One region of the Shewanella sp. MTB7 genome, then DNA from elsewhere that is predicted to be linked to it. Evidence: predicted binding sites of a transcription regulator. Region 1 holds the regulator's gene; the other holds the start of a gene.
What was found. The regulator LexA, encoded in region 1, represses DNA repair genes until DNA is damaged. The targets are predictions, from matches to a motif close to TACTGTATNNNNATACAGTA.
Positions count from the first base shown of each region.

Region 1 (4,423 bases):
CGATTGAGATAATATCACCTAATGGATCGCTCTCCAGCTGAAACTTCTTAAGCTCCAAACCCTGTGTAACTAGCTGCTTACCATCACCTTCAACAACTGAAGTATATGAAGTGTATGGTAGGTCTTTTAGCAATTTAAGATACAGATCCAGTTGCTTTTCAAGCTGAGTTCTTTCTAAAGCATTCTGCTCAGAGGCTAACAAAACTAAGCTGGTCAGGGTCACTGAACTCACTGCTGCTGCATCGTTAATATTGGTCATCACTTGATTCGCAAGCGTGTTCACCACTGGTGTCAACCAAGTTGGTCTCTGCTCAGGATCGTTAGCGATCTCTTCACGCCAACCAGGAACCTGTTCATTGAGAAAGTTATGTAATGTGATCGGTTTGCCAAAGTTGACATAGCCTTGGCCAAAATTACCCAGCTTGCGTAAAGCCCCAACAAGCTGCCAAACAGACTCTTTCTTTTTCTTCTTACCACTTAACTCTTTATGGTAGGTTGCCACTTCCATCACATGATCATAACCAAGATAGACTGGCACAAGTGTTACAGGGCGTTCCATACCGCGCAGCACACTATTCAGTGTCATAGCGATCATCCCGGTCTTAGGAGCAAGTAGGCGTCCAGTGCGAGAACGACCACCTTCGGTGAAGTACTCAACCGAATAGCCTTTTGTAAATAGTTGATCCAAATATTCACGGAAAACAGCGGTATACAACTTGTTCCCCCTAAAACTACGACGAATGAAGAATGCACCACCTCGACGGAACATAGGACCTGCAGGCCAGAAATTTAGGTTAATACCGGCAGCGATGTGCGGCGGCACCATACCTTGATAATAGAGAATATAAGAGAGCAGCAGGTAATCCATATGGCTACGGTGACAAGGAACATAGATGATTTCATGACCATCATGGTGCAACTGCCTGATCTGCTCAGCACCTTTGATATTGATCCCTTTATACAGCTTATTCCATAACCAGGTTAGAAAACGTTCTGCAATACGCACTAGACTGTCTGAATAGTCCGCCGCTATTTCATCAAGATACTCCATCGCTTTTGATCTAGCTTCAACTTCGGAGATCTTCTTGCTGGCAGCTTCCTCTTGGATCGCTTTCTTTAAGGTGTCAGAGTTAATCAAGGCATGAAAAAGTGCTTGCCTCTTAGGTAAAACCGGGCCTGTCATCACTTTACGCTGACGACTAAAATGCACTCGTGCTACCCGCGCAAGTTTTTGAGCAATACGTTTGTCTGTGCCATGTTCATCGGCCATATAACGGATCGACACAGAGTTAGAAAACTGTACAAAGTTATGTCGACCTAAAAATAAGATCATCAAGCATTTACGCAACCAGGTTGGATTTTCACGTTCAAGCACCGCGGCTTTCATGGTGTCATCTTCTTTACCCGGCGTTCTTCCCCAATAAAGACTCACTGGTACGAGTTGTATATCCAGATCTGGGCTATTTTTATGCGCCTTTAATAGACCCATAAAACTGCTCATAAAGAATTCGTTACTCTTCCTTTTACCCATTAGAGGCTTAGCCCCTTCTAAGCAAACGACTCTTGGAGTCGATTCCCCCTCAACCACAAGCGGATCATAAGGACTAGGCAAACCTAACTCACCGGTGATCTCACTGAGCGCAGCGATATCACTTAGAGATTCAGTTTTCATAACGTAAACCAAGGGCTTTTCAGGATCTAAATTAAGATCTTTAAAAGGTTCATGAGGCACGACAATAGTGTGCACCAACTTTTTCTGAAGCCAGCGTAGTGATTTAAACCAAAGAGAGTCTTGTTTGGACATTATTCTTATGCAATGTGTTTTATTTAATAACTGCATAGAGTACCAGATATTGAATAATTCCACCAAAATTAGCTAGCCCTATATCTGAGTGCCAACTGAAGTTATGTATATATGAGTTCCATATTGATGATTGATGACTTCACGGCTTTCATACAGCAGTCCCTGAATATACCCAAGCTACTTAGAAATGCAGGATTCAGTGAGAACTTAATGTGCTTTAGGCAAGATATTGATTGTTGGTAATGGTTGTTCCCTTGGCAAAATCAATAACGCAGAATAAAGTGCACTCTAGATTACAATAGTAACCCATCAACGAAAGCTTTGCGCAAGCCCACTTCGTTGTTGCATCAGCCTAAATAAAGAGTAAAAAGAAAGAGAAAAATAGATAAAATGTGGTTAATACTTGCACTGCACAAGATACTGTATATACTGACAGTTACTGTATAGAAAGACAGGATCACCCATGAGACCATTGACACCACGACAAGCTGAAATTCTTGAACTAATTAAGTGCAATATTGCCGAGACAGGTATGCCTCCTACCCGTGCAGAGATTGCCAAACGTTTGGGTTTTAAAAGCGCCAACGCCGCAGAGGAACATCTAAAGGCCTTAGCTAAGAAAGGCTGTATTGAGATTATTCCTGGCACATCTCGTGGTATCAGGTTAACTCAGGTAGAAGAACCCGGTCTACCTTTGATAGGGCAAGTCGCCGCTGGTGAGCCTATTTTAGCCCAAGAGCATGTAGAGCAGCACTACCAAGTTGATCCAAACATGTTCCACCCCAGTGCTGACTTTCTACTTAGGGTACGTGGTGATAGCATGAAAAACATCGGTATCCTAGAAGGCGATCTTCTTGCCGTTCACAAATCTACTCAGGCAAGAAACGGTCAAATCGTTGTTGCTCGAGTTGAAGATGATGTCACCGTTAAACGTTTCGAGAAAAAGGGCAACACTGTTTATCTTCACGCTGAAAATGAAGATTATAAACCGATAGTCGTTGATCTCACTAACCAAAGCCTAAATATCGAAGGATTGGCAGTCGGTGTTATCCGCAACGGAGGTTGGCAATGAATAGATTAATCGGTAACGGTCCTAGACACCCTGGACTATGGTTAGATCACGAAAATCAGTATTCGAATCAGTTACGATCAAGCACTATTTCGACGGTGGCAACCCACACCCATGGACGCGATGAGTTACGACAGGTAAGTGCTCAACTTGCCACATTAAGTCTCCAAGGACAGTGGATCGTGTTAATCAGCCCACCAAATATTGGTTACAAACAGGTGTTAGCAGAAGCAGGAGTTAGGATGAACCGAGTCCTACTCGTCCATGCCAAAGATGAAGTCGAAACACTCTGGGCGATGGAAAAAGCACTAACAAGCGGCACATCAAGTGCAGTACTGTGTTGGACTCAATCTTTAGATGCACGTGATAGTCGCCGCCTGCAAATTGTTGCTAAAAGTGCCAGAGCTTTAGGTATTGTGATTGAAGATGCTAATGCCGGTTTGCAAATAGAAGCGCATAACCACGTACTCGATTCCACTATAAAACCAAGTTTGTTCGGCTCTGTTCACTAAATACAGCCAATAAATAATAAGCTAATAAACTGACTTCAAGCCCCTTATTGGGGCTTTTTTGTATCGAATTATTTTTAAAATAAAGAAAAAGTGATCTTGATCAATATTTCAACACCAAGTAGGTTAGAGATATAACAACGATAATTTGTTATATCCAAACGATTTAGTCGTCTGCAAAGTAAATCAATTCACAGTGATATAACTGCATTGTTTTGCCTAGATGAAATCGGATCAGATATAGCCAGTAGTTGGTACAAATGTGGTTATCCTGGCAGCAAACAACAAGACTGCTTACTTTTTACAATAAAAAAGTAAAACCACTAATGTACTTTGAAGTCATCGTTGCTTTGTTGGGAACTTGAAGAGTTTGCATAGAGCAGAGACTTACTGTGTGACTCTTCTTTGTCTTATATTTTGACAGAGGAGAAGTCTAGTGAAGAAAGTGTTGTATTGTTTTTTGGCGTTGCTGTTTACGCCATCCATGTTGGCATCAGAGATGCCCTTGAATATGACTCAAGGGGTCACCGATATCAGTGGTCAGGTTTATAACCTCCACATGATTATCCTATATATCTGCTGCGCCATCGGGTTCCTGGTTTTTGGTGTCATGATCTACTCCATGATCAACCACAGAAAATCCAAGGGAGCGATTGCCTCCAATTTTCATGAAAGTACAAAAGTCGAAATAGCGTGGACAATTATACCTTTCATCATCCTCATTTTAATGGCTATCCCTGCTACTAAAACATTGATTGCCATGGAAGACTCCTCCGATGCCGATATAACAATTAAGGTCACCGGATCCCAATGGAAATGGCATTACAGCTATTTCGATCAAGATATTGAATTTTACAGTTTACTCTCGACTCCAAGAGCACAGATTGAAGGAACGGAAGCTAAGGGAGTAAATTACCTCCTTGAAGTCGACAAGCCTTTAGTGCTGCCCATCAATAAAAAAGTACGTTTCTTGATGACCTCTGATGATGTTATCCACTCTTGGTGGGTACCCGCTTTCGCCGTCAAAAAAGATGCAAACCC
Region 1 is NZ_CP085636.1:345,698-350,120, reverse strand. Features, by position in the region: gene plsB (glycerol-3-phosphate 1-O-acyltransferase PlsB) at 1-1,804, opposite strand, end outside; gene lexA (transcriptional repressor LexA) at 2,268-2,876, shown strand; gene HWQ47_RS01530 (cell division inhibitor SulA) at 2,873-3,385, shown strand; gene coxB (cytochrome c oxidase subunit II) at 3,819-4,423, shown strand, end outside.

Region 2 (4,423 bases), 620 kb from region 1:
GAAATTTGGGCTGCAATCATAGGTATTAGTTGGTTCTGGTTTCTTGGTGCTACCTATCTGACTCAATTTCCGAACTTTACCCGGTTATTTCTTTTCTCTGATCCTAGTGTTGTTTCAGTGCTATTAGCCCTGTTTTCATTGGGTATCGCCAGTGGTTCCTTTATCTCGGTACGTTTATCTAAAGGGATAGTTGAGCTTGGAGTTGTACCACTAGGCTTGTGTGGACTGGCTCTATTTGGTATCGATTTTGTATTTGCGATACCAAGTTCGGTGGCGCTTGTGTATGACGCGATCGATTTTATGATGACCACAAACCATTTCCGTCTTATGTTTGATCTCTTTATGATAGGAGTCAGTGGGGGGATCTATATAGTGCCCTTATATAGCTTTATCCAATCTAGGGCTAACTCAAGTGAGAGAGCGCAAGTCATTGCGGCAAATAACATTCTCAATGCCCTATTTATGATCACATCAGCGCTATTAGCCATGTTGGTACTACAGGTACTAGGGTGGCAGATAACGGAGCTGTTTATTTTGCTGGCTGTTGGTAACCTGCTGGTATTGATTTTTCTTTGTGTCAAAGAAGTTGTTTTTTGGCGCTCGGCAATCAATCTCTTACGCAGAAAGAGTTAACTTTTTAATTCTCAATAAATAATAAAGCCCTCAAGAGAGGTCTGCTATATGGGCTTAATCTATTGGTTTAATTATAGTTTTATTTATGCGTTACCACATATTGACCACATGTAACCGTTAGAAAGTTAAAAACGCACCGCAAGGGGCTTAAATATCGCCTTGAAAGCCTTGCTCAGCAAGGAACTGGCAATTCACTGACCACACCTAACCGTTAGGAATGAAAAAACCGCCTTAATTGGCGGTTTTTATTGATTACCGTGCCACTACTTAAAACCGCTTATCGTTTGATTAAAAATCTTTGCATCCATCTCTATACCGATAAACTGTCGCCCTAGCTTCAATGCTGCTTTACCTGTCGAACCGCTCCCCATAAAACAGTCCAGGACTACTTCATCCTCACGACTGCTCGCAGCGATAATATGCTCAAGCAGTGGCGCCGGCTTTTCGCATGGATGCTTACCAGGATAATATGGCACTGATGCAAATGACCATACATCCGTAAATGGCACCTCTTTGATCACCGTAAACGGTCGCCTAAGAGATTGATACTCCGCCTTTAAATCATCGTACTGACGAACTAGCATCAGGTAGTCATGATTTAAGGCAGTAAATCGCCCGGTTAAATCCTCATGTGAAGCTTCAAGCGCATCATGCTCGTACCGTGCGAACAACTCCTGCAGTTGTGCGTATTGTTTCGCGGTCGGTAACTTCCATTGTGAGCTGCTGAACCAATGAGATGACATTTGGGTACTGGTGGCTTTGTTGATCTCTTTAGCCGGTACATTCAGTCGTTCTTTAGCATCTTTAAAGTAATTGATGAGTGGCGCAAACACCTTACCTTTTAAGTCCTGGCACTTGATGTGATAATTCGAGCTCCCTTTGGCAAAGCCTTCCGAATCATAGTGGCCACACATGATGATACGCTCAGTCGCGGGGAAAAATGAGCGTAGCGTTTCTTTGCATGCTCGATTCCACGGGCCGCTTGGCTTGGTCCACACGATATGATTCAGAACATCAAAGCGCTGCTTAAGTAGCAGCTCCGTTTCAGCGCTAAGGCGAGAGCTGCAAAACAAATACAGCGTGCCCGAAGGCTTTAATACCCGCCATAACTCCAAAGCGACACAATCAAGCCAGGATAAGAACTCCTCTTGCGTGGCCCATTGGTTATCCCAAGCATCCCGTTTTACTTTGTAATACGGAGGGTCGGTGACAATCAGGTCAATACTGTTATCTGGTAACGTCTTGAGTGAGGTTAAACAATCACAATTGAGGAGCGTTAGTTTCTTTTGCATTACTGCGTGTTCCAGCGTGGACACTCGGGGTGTTCTGTTCAGTAATAAATTTACAACGTGGGCACTTTATTGTTATATGTCCATGCTCGATATAACACAATTTTTTGCCACATCTGATGCAGAGTATTGGTTTCATTTAATGTCATCACACTGTTTAAATATACAGTATATATCATTTATTATAATGATGAATCTCACCTATATTAAAATAGCATCCCTTGCCACAATTAACTTTCACTGCGACAATGCTCTCAATTCCCCTTCTATAAGCTGAATATGCCGATGCCTGTCTTTAAAGCGATCTGCCCTGTTTGCGACGGCAATAAAACGACTATTCGTACCAGTAAGAGGATCGCCGTTGGCTACCAAGTGCTTTACTGCGACTGTTTAGATGAGAACTGTCTCACTCGATTCAAAGTCGATTCAACCATTGCAGGCGTTATTCACACCATGCGGGGCAATCACGCAGCAGGGTTTGCCCTAGATGATGGCCAATTGTCCTTTAATCTTTAATCCTTATAAGCCACAGTCCATGCCGCACGCAGTGAACGAGTATTTGTCGCCTCACATACTGCACGCAGCGACTTTTTAACCCCGAGCTTTATCGCCAGCGTTCGCAGTGATATCACCAGCGGGGCCACGGTCAACACTTCAACACTGACTTGTGAAACATTGAAATGTGATTGCTCTGTGGTTAACACTTCAACATTTGCTTGAGTAATATCAACCCCGCTGTATGTGGTTAGCACCTCGACACTGGCAACTGATACGGCCATTGGCGATTGCTCAGTCGTTAACGCTTCAACACTCGCTTGAGTGATATCAACGCCGCTGAACGTGGTTAATACCTCGACACTGACTTGCGCCACATCCATGGGCGCTTTTTCAGTCGTTAATACTTCAACGTTTGCTTGCGTAATGTCCATGTTACGTCCGTAAAATCAAGCTAGCGCCGTCATTCAAATCTCGCTCCCAGCTGTACTGAGGATGAGCGACCCCGCGAATAATGTTGGTTCTTAACTCTGCGGTGGCGCCGATAGTGGTCAACGCTGACTCGTTTGATGATCCTACTTTTCCAGCGTTAATCTGCATCACACCACTGCTGTTATCACTGCGCGCCCTGATGTGGTAGTTAACCAGATGAACCGATTGCACATCATTGCTTATCCTATATTTGCCCTTGGCTGCATTCGCGCTTTGTATGCCAGTGCTGTCGTTTAAGTCATTAAGGGCTGTATGCTCAGGCTCTGCGCCTTCCACAGACCAGGATGTTTCTAGCACTTCCGTTAACGGCAAGCACTTTACTTTTGCTGATGCCAATACCACATGATTCGCGGTTGATACTTGAACATGCGTGTAGACATCATCAATCATGATAGCGCCCGATTGTGTGGCCGCATACACGACCCTTAACGGCATGTTGGAGCGCGCTTTACTGGAGAAACCCAGTAGTTGAACGCCATGTAAATACACTCGAGTCCAATAGCTTGTCGATGTGGTTGCATTGGTCGTGGTTCTAAACTCGAAATACAGCCAATTCGCTGGCGAAAATGAGGTGATGTCCGTTGTTTTCAGCACGCCTTGGTGTTTTTCATATAACCACACGCTGCCGGATTTGATGATAAGGGCGGTATAGTCCTCGGTTGCTAACAACTCCGTGAATGTTATCGCTGTATCGGTATAGAACGCGCCACAAATTAACGCCTCATCAGCAGGAGCAAGCTGGGTATACTTGATGGCACAGCCCACAGAGACTCCCCACGGACCGACACGATTATCATCTGGCAAATACTGCAACGTCGCGCCAGGTGTCATTTGCAGGGCTTGCCCTGAGCCTCGCCCCGCAACGATGGTCGCTGCATCCGGTGACGTCACTTTAAACGGGTAGATTTGATTGTTGATACTGTCACCGGCACCCATGGTATCAAAACCAATGGCTAATTCTTGATTAAGCATGTTTTATTCCTCTATATAATCAATTATTTCAAAGTCATGAGTTGCGCGAACGTACCCGTCAACATACACATCACCTCGTGGGAGCCCAATCAGCGGCGACCAGCCAATGGTTAGCGCATCCTGAAAACTTCTACCCGTTCTGACAAATATAAAATTACTGCGCTGTGCTGGACTGTCTAAATCAATAACAGTGAATTTTTGACTGAAATAATGAGTACCTATATCCGTTTCGAACAACAGTTGATAGGTAACTGTATTAATGGGTTCATACAGTGGACGGCCTACGCCATCGCTTACCGTCGTTAATTCACCTGTGCTGGTTGTTAATGTGCATTTGCCATTAAGCTGCGCATGCACCTCATTGTTTAAATCAGCGATTTGTGCCGATAGATGAGTTAAATCCACCACGCTCGATTCATTGCTTAAGCTCGCAATATTCCCACTCATATCAACCTCACGTAACCAACGCCTACCGCGGTGCGGGCATGCATCACTTCATTGGCACCCACCCGAATGGGCAAGGTGCGCACCATCGCATCGAG
Region 2 is NZ_CP085636.1:6,094,397-6,098,819, reverse strand. Features, by position in the region: gene HWQ47_RS26695 (MFS transporter) at 1-633, shown strand, start outside; gene HWQ47_RS26690 (DNA-methyltransferase) at 897-1,925, opposite strand; gene HWQ47_RS26685 (hypothetical protein) at 2,208-2,438, shown strand; gene HWQ47_RS26680 (hypothetical protein) at 2,435-2,851, opposite strand; gene HWQ47_RS26675 (hypothetical protein) at 2,853-3,881, opposite strand; gene HWQ47_RS26670 (hypothetical protein) at 3,885-4,328, opposite strand; gene HWQ47_RS26665 (hypothetical protein) at 4,325-4,423, opposite strand, start outside.
Region 2: a site for LexA is predicted at 2,074-2,093, ahead of HWQ47_RS26690 (DNA-methyltransferase). Genes of this name have one in related genera too.